DNA from 2 places in the Streptomyces flavovariabilis genome. Region 1 is predicted to be linked to the other one. Evidence: predicted binding sites of a transcription regulator. Region 1 holds the regulator's gene; the other holds the start of a gene.

What was found. The regulator HspR, encoded in region 1, represses chaperone genes until heat shock. The targets are predictions, from matches to a motif close to TTGAGNNNNNNNNNCTCAA.
Region 2: the regulator HspR is predicted to act here: its motif matches at 4,141-4,159, upstream of lon (endopeptidase La).

What each region holds. Positions count from the first base shown of each region.
Region 1 covers NZ_JNXD01000025.1:39,124-46,019, forward strand. The annotation lists gene IO24_RS0133575 (helix-turn-helix transcriptional regulator) at 1-867, shown strand, start outside; gene IO24_RS0133580 (helix-turn-helix transcriptional regulator) at 830-1,867, opposite strand; gene IO24_RS0133585 (sugar ABC transporter substrate-binding protein) at 2,044-3,150, opposite strand; gene IO24_RS0133590 (heat shock protein transcriptional repressor HspR) at 3,419-3,871, opposite strand; gene dnaJ (molecular chaperone DnaJ) at 3,877-5,064, opposite strand; gene grpE (nucleotide exchange factor GrpE) at 5,098-5,754, opposite strand; gene dnaK (molecular chaperone DnaK) at 5,751-6,896, opposite strand, start outside.
Region 2 covers NZ_JNXD01000019.1:40,862-47,757, reverse strand. The annotation lists gene IO24_RS0128880 (protein phosphatase 2C domain-containing protein) at 225-1,010, shown strand; gene IO24_RS0128875 (MarR family winged helix-turn-helix transcriptional regulator) at 1,024-1,512, opposite strand; gene lon (endopeptidase La) at 1,704-4,118, opposite strand; gene IO24_RS0128865 (GNAT family N-acetyltransferase) at 4,295-4,954, shown strand; gene IO24_RS0128860 (rhomboid-like protein) at 4,967-5,767, opposite strand; gene IO24_RS0128855 (spermidine synthase family protein) at 5,939-6,616, shown strand; gene IO24_RS0128850 (response regulator transcription factor) at 6,753-6,896, shown strand, end outside.

The DNA of each region.
Region 1 (6,896 bases):
CTCATCGACCTGGGCCTGCTGCACCCCGCCCTCGACGACCCCGCCCGGCTGGAGCCCGTCGCCCCTGTGATCGCGCTGCACCGGCTGCTGCGGAGCTCCGAGGAGCGGATCGCGAGCGAACGGCAGCGTGAAGCACGGCTGGCCGAGACATTCGACTCCCTCATGCGGATCGCCGGCCCACAGCCCACAGCCGGCGGAACTCCCACGATCCAACTCCTCACCGGCACAGAGCGGATCAACCGGGCCATCACCGACGCGGTGGCCCATGCCTCCGAGGAATTGATCACCGTCCAGCCCCGCGCCGGCCTCACCGGCGAGCGCGGTCAGGTCGCCGACGCCGCGTCGCTCGGCCGTGACCAGGCAGCGCTGGACCGTGGCTGCCACATACGCACCCTGTACCCGCACACGTTGCGCCACTTTCCGATCATCGTGGCCCGTTGCGAGCGCCTGAAGGGCGACGTTCAGATCCGCACGCTGGACGAAGTCCCCGACCGCCTCGTTCTCATCGACCGCACGGTGGCCTTCGTCCCGGCCGGCGAGGACGGCAGGCTCGCTCTGGAAATCCGGCAACCCGCCATCGTGAATCACCTGGCCGTCACCTTCGACCGCCTCTGGCGCCTGGCCACACCCATGTACCCCGAAGCCGCCCCCCAGCCCTCCCACAACGGCATCACCCCCCGCCAGCACGCCATAGCCGCCCTCCTCGTCGAAGGCCACACCGACGCCGTCATCGCCGACCGGCTCGGCATGAACATCCGCACCGCCCGCGTCCACATCGCCAAGCTCGCGGCGACGCTGGGGAGTCAGAGCAGGGCGCAGCTCGGGTTTCTCATCGGACGCTCGGGGATCCTTGACCAGGAACATTGAGGGGCGTGGTGGAGTGCTGCGAACCGTCCAGGCCTGCCTGGGCGATGCGCACCCCCAGTTGCGTACGGCTCGCCGCCCCCAGCGTCTCGGAGAGGCGCGCGATGTGCGCCCGGCACGTCCGGACGCTTATGCCCAGCCGTTCCGCGATGACCGCGTCCTGATGCCCCTCCGCCAGCAACGCGGCGATGGACTGCTCCCGGTGGGAGATGCCCTCGATGCCCGTGTCGGGGAGCGGGGCCGTGAGGGGGATGGCCAGGCGCCACAGCCGTTCGAAGACCGTGACGAGGTACTCGACGAGCGCCGGGTGCCGTAGCTCCAGGGCCATCGTGCGGTCGGTGTTGGCGGGGATGAACGCCACCGTCCGGTCGAAGAGGATCAGCCGGTCGATCACCTCGTCCAGCGTGCGCGCCTCCACCGCGTCGCCCATCAGCTCCAGATAGGTCAGCAACCCCTGCCCGTGCCGGGCGACATGCGTGTACAGGTCCCGCATCCGCACGCCCCGGCCGCGCAGCGCCAGTGCCCGGTGCAGCCCCTCGGAGAGCTCCGCCTCGCGGCGGATGCCGCCGGGCTGCACCGTGAGCACCTCGGTCGTGCACGCCCGGGTCGCCTCGTCCATCGCGGCCTGGATCCGGGCGAGTCCGTCCAGGACCCGGATCGCCGGGCCCTCCGCCGACGCCGCCACCGGCCGCACCTGGCGGCCGAGCCCGGCGTACCACTCGACGGCCGTGACGGCCGAGCCCAGCCGCCGCTGACTGGCGCTCACCTCGTCGTACATCCCGCGCAGCAGGCGGGTCATGACCTCCTGCGGGGAGGTCGGCACCAGCCAGTCCATGTCGTCGGGGTCCGGGTGCAGCAGGGCGAGTTCCAGCAGGCAGGGCACCGGATCCGCGTCCCGGCGCGGCACCCGGCCGCGCCGTACGGCCCGGGAATACACGCGATCCCCGGCGTCGCACAGTCGGTCGGCACCATGGGGATGCTCATCCGCCCCGTGCCCGGCCATCGCCCATCCCACCCCCGGTTTCGCCGTCTTCCGCAGCGCAACTATGCGCGGACCGGACGTGCTCCGCAACACGGCTCCCCGCGCAGCGACCACCGGAAACCACCGGTTCGCACCGGTATCGACGAGCCTCGGGTCATCAGGTTGCAGGGGGTGGGTGGACCCGGCTCGCGACGCGGCTACCTCAGGCCGATGGCCCGGCAAGCCGCCTTGTACTCGGCCGTGCAGATGTCCGACAGCTTGTAGACGTCGTCCGCGACCACCGTGTCCTTGATGTTCTCCTTGGTGAGCGCGACCACCGGCACGAGCTGCGCCGGGATGCCCTTGTGCGTGGGGCTGTCGACCTTGTCGCGGGTGAGGGCCGCGAACTGGATGTCGCGGCCCTGGACCTTGGCGACCGCCATCTCCGCGGCGTTCTCCGCCTCCTGCGGGTAGGACTTGTACACGCTCATGTACTGGTCGCCGCTGATGATCCGCTGCACCGCCGGCAGTTCCGCGTCCTGCCCGGTGATCGGCGGCAGGTCGGTGACGCCGGCGGCCCCCAGTGCCTTGACGATGCCGCCCGCCATACCGTCGTTGGCGGAGTACACCGCCGCGATGTCGCCCTTGCCGATCTTCTCGATCGCGTCGGCCATGTTGGCCTCGGCGTTCTCCGGCTTCCAGTCCTTGGTGTCGAAGGACTCGGCGATCGTCACCTTGCCGTTCAGCACGGACATCGCGCCCGCCTTGAACTGCTTGGCGTTCGGGTCGGTGGACGAGCCGTTCATCATGACGATCTTGTCGGAGAGGCTCGCGTTCTCGCCGATGGCCTCCAGCAGGGAGCGGCCCTGGACCTCGCCGACCAGCTCGTTGTCGAAGGAGATGTACGCGTCGATCGGACCCTCGGCCAGCCGGTCGTAGGCGATGACCGGAATGCCGGCCTCCTTCGCCTTCTTCACACCGCTCGCGATGGCCTGCGAGTCCACGGCGTCCAGCAGGATCACGTCGACCCGGTCGTCGATCATCTGCTGCATCTGGCTCGCCTGCTTGTCCGCGTCCGCTTCGGCGTTGGCGTACTCGACGCGGCCCTTGTCGTTGGTGAGCGACTCGACCTTCGTCTTGATGATGGGGTAGTCGAAGTTCTCGTACCGCGTGTTCGCCTTCTCCGGCAGCAGCAGTCCGACGGTGATGTCGTTACCCTTCGCCGGGCTCGCGTCGTCACTGCTCCCCGTCGCGTTGAGCACGCCGCAGCCGGCCAGCGTGACGGACATCGTGGCGGCTGCCACGGATATGGCGATACGACGCATGCGGAGCTCACTTCGCGTGTGATTCGGACGTGGGCGCAGCTTTCCGCCCATGTGACTGAAAAGCCAACGCGGACGCGACCCCCAACGTCAAGCGGAACCACTTAACGAGATGACAACACCACGCTCCGCAGTAGTTGTGAAGACTCTGCGGAATCACCTCCAAGTGCCGCGCACGTTGCGGTCATCCACAGGCGACCGGGTGAAACCGGACCAAGGCATACGAAAAGGGCCGGGAGTCGATCCCGGCCCTTCTCGCGTCGCCTGCGCGTCAGTCGGACTGCTGCTGCCGCTTCGGCCGCCACACCACCAGCGCGCTGGTCTGCTGCACCTCCTGGTACGGCACCAGGTCGCGGCGGTACGACGCGTGCACCGCCGCCTCGCGCTGCCGCATCGCGGCGGCCGCGCCGTCGAGCGCGTCCTCCAGCTCGGCCACCCGGGCCTGGAGCGCGGCGACCTGGTTCTCCAGTTCGATGATGCGCTTGATACCGGCCAGGTTGATGCCCTCGTCCTGCGACAACTGCTGGACGGTGCGCAGCAGCTCGATGTCGCGGGCCGAGTAGCGGCGGCCCCGGCCCGCGGTGCGGTCCGGGGACACCAGGCCCAGCCGGTCGTACTGGCGCAGGGTCTGGGGGTGCAGGCCGGACAGCTGGGCCGCCACCGAGATGACGTAGACCGGGGTTTCCTCGGTCAGTTCATACGGATTGCGCCGACGACCGTCCATCTGACTCATGCTCCCTTCGCGGCCTGGAACAGATCCGCCCGCGGATCCTCACCCGCGGTCGCCTCGCGATACGCCTCGAGTGCGTCACGAGCCTTCCCCGCCAGGTCCTTCGGAACACTCACCTCGACGGTGACCAGGAGGTCACCGCGGGTGCCGTCCTTGCGGACCGCGCCCTTGCCCCGGGCGCGCATGGTGCGCCCGTTGGGCGTGCCCGGCGGCAGCTTCAGTGTGACGGGCGGGCCGCCGAGCGTCGGCACCCGCACCTCGCCGCCGAGGGCTGCCTCGGCGAAGGTCACCGGGACGGTGACCGTGAGGTTGTCCTCCTTGCGGCCGAACACCGGGTGGGTGTCGACGTGCACGACGACGTACAGATCGCCCGCCGGGCCGCCGCGCTCGCCCGGCGCACCCTTGCCGCGCAGCCGGATCCGCTGGCCGTCGCTGACGCCCGCGGGGATGCGCACCTGCATGGTCCGCGAGGATTTGGCCCGGCCGCTGCCCTTGCAGACCTCGCAGGCGTTCTCCGCGATCAGGCCGCGGCCCTTGCAGTCCGGGCAGGGGTCGGTGAGCGAGAAGCCGCCGCCGCTGCCCCGGGCGACCTGCCCGGTGCCGACGCAGGTCGGGCACACGCGCGGTGTGCCGTTCTTGTCGCCGGTGCCCGAACAGGCCTTGCAGGGCGACTGCGACGACATGCGCAGCGGGACCGTCGCGCCCTCGATCGCCTCCGTGAAGCTGAGCGTGACCTCGGACTCGATGTCCTGGCCGCGCCGGGGATGCGCGCGCGTCCCCGGGCCGCCCGCGCCACCGCGGTTGAACAGGCCCCCGAAGACGTCACCGAGTCCGCCGCCGAAGCCGCCGGCTCCCTGACCGCCGCCCTGGGCGCCGCCTCCGAAGAGGTCGCCCAGGTCGAAGTTGAAGGAGCCGCCCGCGCCGCCCGGCCCCGGGCGGAAGCCGCCGTTGCCGAAGAGGGCGCGCGCGTCGTCGTACTCCTTGCGCTTCTTGGGGTCGCCGAGGATGTCGTTGGCCTCGGAGATCTCCTTGAAGCGCTCCTCCGCCCTGACGTTGCCCTTGTTGGCGTCCGGGTGGAACTCGCGGGCGAGCTTCCGGTACGCCTTCTTGATCTCGGCCTCGGTGGCGTCCTTGGGGACGCCGAGGACCTTGTAGTAGTCCTTCTCGATGAAGTCCTTGGTGCTCATCCTCGACGCCCCTCCTTCCCTTCGTCTGTGACGTCAGCCCTCGTCCGGGCCACCGCTCTCCTTGTCGTCGGCTTCGGCGGACTCGTCCGCCTTGACCGTCTGCGCCCCCGGCTGGGGTTCGGCCACCGCCACCCGCGCGGGGCGGATGGTGCGCTCGCCGATCCGGTACCCGGGCTGCAGAATCGCCACGCACGTCGTCTCGGTGACGTCCGGTGCGTAGCTGTGCATCAGGGCTTCGTGGATCGTCGGGTCGAAGGGCTCGCCCTCCTTGCCGAACTGCTGCAGGCCCATCTTCGCCGCCGTGCTCTCCAGCGACTCGGCGACGGACTTGAAGCCGCCGACCAGTTCGCCGTGTTCACGCGCGCGGCCGATGTCGTCGAGCACGGGCAGGAGCTCGGTCAGGAGGTTCGCGATGGCGATCTCCTTGACCGCGATCCGGTCGCGCTCGACCCGGCGGCGGTAGTTCTGGAACTCGGCCTGGAGGCGCTGGAGATCCGCCGTGCGCTCGCTGAGCGCCGTGCGGGCCTGGTCCAGCTGGGCCACCAGAGCCACGTCCTGGCCCGTGTCCCCGGCCGGGGCCGCCCCCTCCTCAGCGGAGGGGGAGGCGGCCTTCGGCTCGGCGTCTTCGGAGGTGGCGCCGGAAGGGACGTCGGGCTGCTGCTCGTCGAAGCCCGGGGTCTCCTCCGTCACGCGGCACCATCCTTCCGCTCGTCGTCGACGATCTCGGCGTCGACGACGTCGTCGTCGGCCTTGGCCTCACCGGCACCCGCGGCACCGGCCGAGTCGCCTCCGGCGGCCTGGGCGGCGTTCGCGTCGGCGTACATGGCCTGGCCGAGCTTCTGGGAGACGGCCGCGACCTTCTCCGTGGCGGTGCGGATCTCGGCGCTGTCCTCGCCCTTGAGCTTCTCCTTCAGCTCGGCGACGGCTTCCTCGACCTCGGTCTTGATCTCGCCCGGGACCTTGTCCTCGTTGTCCTTGAGGAACTTCTCGGTCTGGTAGACGAGCTGCTCGCCCTGGTTGCGGGACTCGGCGGCCTCGCGGCGCTTGTGGTCCTCCTCCGCGTACTGCTCGGCCTCCTGGCGCATGCGGTCGACCTCGTCCTTCGGCAGCGAGGAGCCGCCGGTGACGGTCATCTTCTGCTCCTTGCCCGTGCCCAGGTCCTTCGCGGTCACGTGCATGATGCCGTTGGCGTCGATGTCGAAGGACACCTCGATCTGCGGGACGCCGCGGGGCGCCGGCGGCAGACCGGTCAGCTCGAACATCCCGAGCTTCTTGTTGTACGCCGCGATCTCGCGCTCGCCCTGGTAGACCTGGATCTGCACGGACGGCTGGTTGTCCTCGGCGGTGGTGAAGATCTCGGACCGCTTGGTCGGGATCGTCGTGTTCCGCTCGATGAGCTTGGTCATGATGCCGCCCTTGGTCTCGATGCCGAGGGACAGCGGGGTGACGTCGAGGAGCAGGACGTCCTTGACCTCGCCCTTGAGGACACCGGCCTGCAGGGCGGCGCCGATGGCGACGACCTCGTCCGGGTTGACGCCCTTGTTGGCGTCCTTGCCGCCGGTCAGCTCCTTGACGAGCTCCGCGACGGCGGGCATACGGGTCGAGCCGCCGACCAGGACGACGTGGTCGATCTCGCTGATGGAGATGCCGGCGTCCTTGATGACGTTGTGGAACGGCGTCTTGCAGCGCTCCAGGAGGTCCGCGGTCAGCTGCTGGAACTGGGCGCGGGTGAGCTTCTCGTCGAGGTGCAGGGGACCCTCGGCGGAGGCGGTGATGTAGGGCAGGTTGATCGAGGTCTCGGTGGACGAGGACAGCTCGATCTTCGCCTTCTC
Region 2 (6,896 bases), on a different contig from region 1:
CCCCGGACGGGAGTTGAGGGGCAAGTTCCACAGGCCCTTGCAGCGGCCTTGCGCGGCACGCCGGTTGGACGGCGGCGACGGCCGGTGGCAGTATTCGCCACCACGTCTTCCCGGAACAAATCATTCCACCCCAAACCAGGCGTCTGACCTGCGCGACCGCGCCGATCCGGCAATCATTGCCAGCCTCCTGCGGACCTTGTGAAGGGCTCGTGCAGACTGGCCGGATGCGTACTGAACTCGCCTCGGAACCGGGAGACGCCGACCGCCCCAACGAGGACTTCGCCAGTGTCGGGCTTCCGGCCTCGGGACAGGGCGGTTCGGTCGTCGTTCTGGACGGCGTCACGCCACCGAAGACCGGGACGGGCTGTCTGCATTCCGTCCCCTGGTTCACCGCACACCTGGGCGGCGCACTGACCGAACTGACCGTTTCACTCCCGGATGTTCCCCTCGTCGACGCCTTGTCCCGCGCCATCGCGCGTACCTCCGAGGCGCACGCCGCAACCTGTGACCTTTCTCACCCCCGAACCCCCCAGGCCACCGTGGTCGTGACCCGCTGGAATCCGGACACCGTGGAGTACCTGGTCCTGTCCGACTCGGCTCTTCTGCTGGAGTCCCCGGACGGCGTGGTGACACCCGTCCTCGACGACCGCCTGGCCCTGCTCCCCCGCTCGGCGCTGGCCACGGACGCGCTCGTGGACTCCACCCTCCGCAACAGGGAGGGCGGCTTCTTCACGGCGGCGGCGGATCCCTCGGTGGCCCGGCGAGCGGTGACCGGCACCCTGCCCCGCAGCGAGGTCCGCGCCCTTGCCGCGCTGACGGACGGCGCCACCCGCTGGGTGGAGCGGTTCGAGGAGGGCGGCTGGACCGACTGCTTCCAGTTGGTCCGCAAGGAGGGCCCGCAGGCGCTGGTGGACCGCGTCCGGACGCTGGAGCGGTCGGACGCCGCCGCGACGTTCCTCGGCCGGAGCAAGCGGCACGACGACGCGACGGTGGTGTTCGCCGAGATCTAGGAGCTGCCCGGCTCTACTTGTCCATGCCGCGGTTGAGCTGGTTCAGCAGCCGGGCCAGTTCCGTGACCTCGCGGGAGTCCCAGTCGGCCAGGCGGCCGGCGTAGCGGGCGCGGCGGGCCTCCCGGACCCGGCGGACGCGGTCGCGGCCCTCCTGGGTGAGGGCGACGAGCCAGGCGCGTCCGTCGGCGGGGTCGGGTTCGCGCGCGACCAGCCCGAGTTCCTCCAGAGCGCGCAGCTGGCGGGACATCGTCGCCTTGCCGACTCCGATGTAGGCGGCGAGCTCGGTGGCCCGCTGCTGTCCGCACTCGTCCAGCCGTACGAGCAGGCCGTACGCGGACGACTCCAGGTCGGGGTGGACCTCGCGGGCCATCTCGCCCTGGCTGGCCCGGGCGCGCCGCAGCAGGACGGTCAGCTCGCGCTCCAGCGCCAGGAAGGCCGGCTGATCCACACCGCTTCCGGCCACACCGGCGTCGCGGTGTCCGTCGTTGCCTTCCTCGTGCACGTGAGCCCCTGCCTCGGTCGTCGCCCGGACGTGAGAGTTCCGGTACTGGGATTTTCCGTCACCTGCCGTCATCACCGCAGTTCGGCAAGTATTCCGCAGGTCACGGCGTACGCGTACACAGGGCCACCACACGGTGAAGGCCCGGGCCTCCCGCACGGGAACCCGGGCCTTCTCTCATCCGATGCACTCCGTCACGCGGCCACCGGAACCTCCGGCGTCACACCCGCGGTGGCGGGCGCGAGCGCCAGCTCCAGGACCTGGCGGACGTCGGTGACGGCGTGGACGTCGAGCTTGTCCAGCACCTCCGCCGGGACGTCGTCCAGGTCGGGCTCGTTGCGCTTGGGGATGATCACCGTGGTGACACCCGCCCGGTGCGCGGCGAGCAGCTTCTGCTTCACCCCGCCGATCGGCAGGACCCGCCCGGTCAGCGAGACCTCACCGGTCATCGCCACGTCCGTGCGGACCAGCCGGCCGGACAGCAGGGACGCGAGGGCCGTCGTCATCGTGATGCCGGCGCTCGGGCCGTCCTTGGGGACCGCGCCCGCCGGGAAGTGGATGTGCACGCCCCGGTCCTTCAGATCGGCCACCGGCAGTTCGAGCTCGGCGCCGTGGGAGCGCAGGAAGCTCAGCGCGATCTGCGCGGACTCCTTCATCACGTCGCCCAGCTGACCGGTCAGGGTCAGCCCGGCCGCGCCCGTCTCCGGGTCGGCCAGCGACGCCTCGACGAACAGCACGTCACCGCCCGCCCCGGTCACCGCGAGCCCGGTCGCCACGCCCGGCACGGACGTCCGCCGCTCGGCGGGGTCCTGGGCGGACTCGGGCACGTGGTGCGGTCGGCCGATCAGGTCGCGCAGGTCCTCGTCCCGGACGGTGAACGGCAGCTTCCGCTCGCCCAGTTCGTGCTGGGCGGCGATCTTGCGCAGCAGCCGTGCGACGGACCGCTCCAGGGTGCGGACGCCCGCCTCGCGCGTGTACTCGCCGGCGAGCTTGCGCAGCGCGCCTTCGTCGAGGGTCACCTCGTCCTTGTCGAGCCCGGCCCGCTCCAGCTGGCGCGGGAGCAGGTGGTCGCGGGCGATGACGACCTTCTCGTTCTCGGTGTAGCCGTCCAGGCGGACGATCTCCATCCGGTCGGCCAGGGCCTCCGGGATCGCCTCCAGGACGTTGGCGGTCGCGAGGAAGACGACGTCCGACAGGTCCAGCTCGACCTCCAGGTAGTGGTCCCGGAAGGTGTGGTTCTGAGCCGGGTCGAGCACCTCCAGCAGGGCGGCGGCCGGGTCGCCCCGGAAGTCCGAGCCCACCTTGTCGATCTCGTCGAGCAGCACGACCGGGTTCATCGACCCGGCCTCCTTGATGGCGCGCACGACCCGGCCCGGCAGGGCGCCCACGTAGGTACGCCGGTGGCCACGGATCTCGGCCTCGTCGCGCACGCCACCGAGGGCGACGCGGACGAACTTGCGGCCCATGGCGTGGGCGACGGACTCGCCGAGGCTGGTCTTGCCGACGCCGGGCGGCCCGACGAGTGCGAGCACGGCACCGCCGCGCCGCCCGCCGACCACGCCGAGGCCCCGCTCGTCACGGCGCTTGCGCACCGCCAGGTACTCGGTGATGCGTTCCTTCACGTCCTCCAGCCCGGAGTGCTCGGCGTCCAGGACCGCCTTGGCGCCCCGGATGTTGTAGGCGTCCTCGGTGCGCTCGTTCCACGGCATCTCCAGGACCGTGTCGAGCCAGGTACGGATCCAGGAGCCCTCCGGCGACTGGTCGGAGGACCGCTCCAGCTTGTCGACCTCCTTGAGCGCGGCCTCGCGGACCTTCTCGGGCAGGTCGGCGGCCTCCACACGGGTGCGGTAGTCGTCGGACTCCTCGCCCTCCTGCTCGCCGTTCAGCTCGCGCAGCTCCTTGCGGACGGCCTCCAGCTGGCGCCGCAGCAGGAACTCGCGCTGCTGCTTGTCGACGCCCTCCTGGACGTCCTTCGCGATGGACTCGGCCACGTCCTGCTCGGCGAGGTGGTCGCGCAGCTGCTGGGTGGCGAGCTTGAGCCGGGCCACCGGGTCGGCGGTCTCCAGCAGTTCGACCTTCTGGTCGGTGGTCAGGAACGGCGAGTAGCCGGAGTTGTCGGCGAGCGCCGAGACGTCGTCGATCGCCTGGACCCGGTCGACGACCTGCCAGGCACCGCGCTTGCGCAGCCATGCGGTGGCGAGGGCCTTGTACTCCTTGACCAGTTCGGCGACCTGTCCGGGCAGGGGGTCCGGCACCGTGTCGTCCACGCGGGTGCCCTCGACCCACAGTGCGGCGCCGGGGCCGGTCGTCCCCGCGCCGATGCGCACCCGGCTCCGGCCGCGGATCAGGGCGCCGGGGTCGCCGTCGGCGAGCCGGCCGACCTGCTCGACGGTGCCGAGGACACCGGTGTTCGCGTAGGTCCCGTCGATGCGTGGCACCAGGAGTACCCGGGGCTTTCCGGGCGTTGTCCGGGCAGCGGCCTGAGCGGCCTCCACCGCGGCACGGACCTCGGAATCGCTCAGGTCCAGCGGGACCACCATCCCGGGCAGCACGATTTCGCCGTCGAGCGGCAGCACGGGCAGGGTGAGCGGTGTAGACGTCGAAGCCATGATCTCCCCTTCGGCAGTCAAGTTGAGTTATGCCGACTCAATGCTCGGGCGGGGCCGGATGTTCCCCCACCGCTGTTCGCTGTCAGCGATCACCGGTGACGCCGCGAGCGGGAGGACACGTAAGGTCCCCCCAGGTAATAGGTGATCAGCGCTTTCGATCGTTACAGGGAGATGACGTGGACGCGACCGTGCAGGCATGGGTGAACGGCTGGGTCGTGTCGCGCGGGGCCGCTCCACCCATGGCCGAGCCGTGGGGCTGGACGATCGACATGGGGATGAAGGGGCACGTCACGCGGCACGTGTTCGGCGCGACGGGCGACGGCCTCGACGAGACGACCGTCCGCAAGGTGGCCGACACGGTGACCGGGCACGGCGTGTGGCTGAAGGCGTTCCGGGACCCGTCGGTGGTCTCCGGCTGGCTGGACGACGACTGGTGGATCGACCCCGAGCCCGGTTGTCTGATGACGGTCCCGCTGACGGCGGACGACGCTCCGGCCGCCCCCGACGGCTACCGGCTGCGCGAGTGGTCGCGCGGCGGAGTGACCCGCCTGATGGTGGCCGCGCCGGACGGGTCCCTGGCGGCACGCGGACAGATCACCCCGACGGGCGGGACCGCCGTCGCCGACCAGATCGAGACGGCCCCCGAACACCGCCGCAAAGGCCTGGGCAGTCTCGTCATGCGGACGTTGCAGAACGCCGCCGTCCGGCAGGGGGCGCGGACCGGCGTCCTGGCCGGGACGCCCGCGGGGCGAGGCCTCTACGAGGCGCTGGGCTGGGAAGTGGTGGCGCTGCTGACCAGCGCCAGGTACAGCCCGGCGGCCTCCGCCCGGACCTGAGGGGCGTCGCGGTCAGCCCCCGGCGGGGCCGAGGCGCCTCGTGTACCACCGCCGGACCACCGGCCAGGTCGCGATCCCGATGCCCAGGGCGATCAGATGCCCCCAGTTCGTCATCGGGTCGGTGAAGGCGAGCAGGTCCTGGAGGAGCATCCAGCCGAAGCCGGCCAGCAGTGGCAGGCGCAGCCACAGCGGCAGGAGGCCGGCCAGGGCGCCGATGCCGGCGGCGACGCCGAAGCTGACGCCGTAGTCGAGGCGGTGCAGGGAGCTGTCGGGAAGGTGCCCGGCCAGGACCGCGACACCCACCGGGACCTCGGTCGCGAGGGTGGCCAGCACGTGCCCGAGCAGGAAGACACCGGCCGTGCGCAGAGCCCCGATCCGCCGTTCCAGCGCGGTCAGCACCAGCACGAAGGCGATGGCGAACGGGGAGGTCACTCCGCCCGCGACCCACAGCGCGCTGCCGATCAGCACCAGTTCCGGTGTGCGCACCAGGTGGCTCACGTCCGTGCTGGAGCCCTGGAGCAGGGCGTGCACGAGGGCCGGGTCCGCGTACGCAGAGATCAGCGAGGTGACGCAGAGGAGGAGCGCGTACCCGAAGGTGAACGGCGTTCCCGCCGGGGTGGGCAACAGCCGCCAGGGGCGGAGCGTCCGCGACCGGGGCACCGCCGCCGGAGCGGGCCCCCGCACTCCCGCGCCCGCCGCTCCGTACGGACCCCGCTGCCGCGGCACCCCGTCCAGCAGCCCCGGCACATCGGAGACGGGCGCGTCCGCCGGCGTCGGTGCGGCCGTCTCGTGGGACGGCGCGGTGCGTTCCACAACGGGCCCTCCCTTCGCTCGGGTCCCAGCCTTCGCCCCGGACACCCCCCTGTCTGTGACCCGCGCCACGCGAGAGGCGATTCACAGCAACCCGAAAGCCTTCCCTGCGTCCCCCGCAGGCCCCGGCGAAATGCCGGGCGCCGCACCTCCCACCCCTGCCAGGATGCCCCCATGCCTACCCCGTACGACATTCCCGATGTACTGGACCGACGTGAGGGCCCGCACGGTGAGGTGGTGCTGCGGCGGCACGGAGACCGGCTGGAGATCATCGCCAACGGCTGTTTCCTGATGGACACCTCCGACGGCCGCTCGGAGCGTCGGCTGGTCGACGCGGCCCTGGAAGCCCTGGCCGGGCGGGACCACCCCGAGGTCCTGATCGGCGGTCTCGGCGTCGGCTTCTCCCTCGCGCACGCCGCGGCGGACCCGCGCTGGGGAGGGATCACGGTGGTGGAACGGGAGCACGCGATCGTCGAATGGCATCTCGACGGCCCGCTCGCCGCGCTCTCCGCCCGGGCCCTGGCGGACCCCCGCACCACAATCGTCGAGGCGGATCTCGTCGCACACGTCAATGAGACATCCGACACATACGACGCCCTGTGCCTCGACATCGACAACGGACCCGACTGGACCGTCACGGACGGCAACGGAAGTCTCTACGGGGAAGCCGGACTGGCAAGCTGTGCAAGGGTGTTGAGACCGGGCGGGGTTCTCGCCGTCTGGTCCGCCCAGCCATCTCCCCCATTTGAAGAAACCTTGCGGAATGCCGGGTTCCAGCAGGTGCGTACCGAAGAGATCCCGGTTGCCCGGGGCGTTCCGGACGTCGTGCACCTCGGCATCAGCCCTGGATAGCAAAGGTGTGCTGACTCCCCGTACGCTGCTCCCCTGACGCCGATCATTCAAGCGTCAATCGCAACCATGCGCAGGCATAGCCAGTCAGAAGGAATCACCCCACTGATTCCGGGAAAGCACACCCCAGGGGCGGGCGATGGAGCAGACACAGACCTCCCACAACGGTTCAGCGACGGCTACTCCGGGCGCCCAGCGCCGGGTCCTGGTGGTCGAGGACGACGCCACGATCGTGGACGCCATCGCGACCCGCCTGCGGGCCGAGGGATTCCTCGTGCAAACA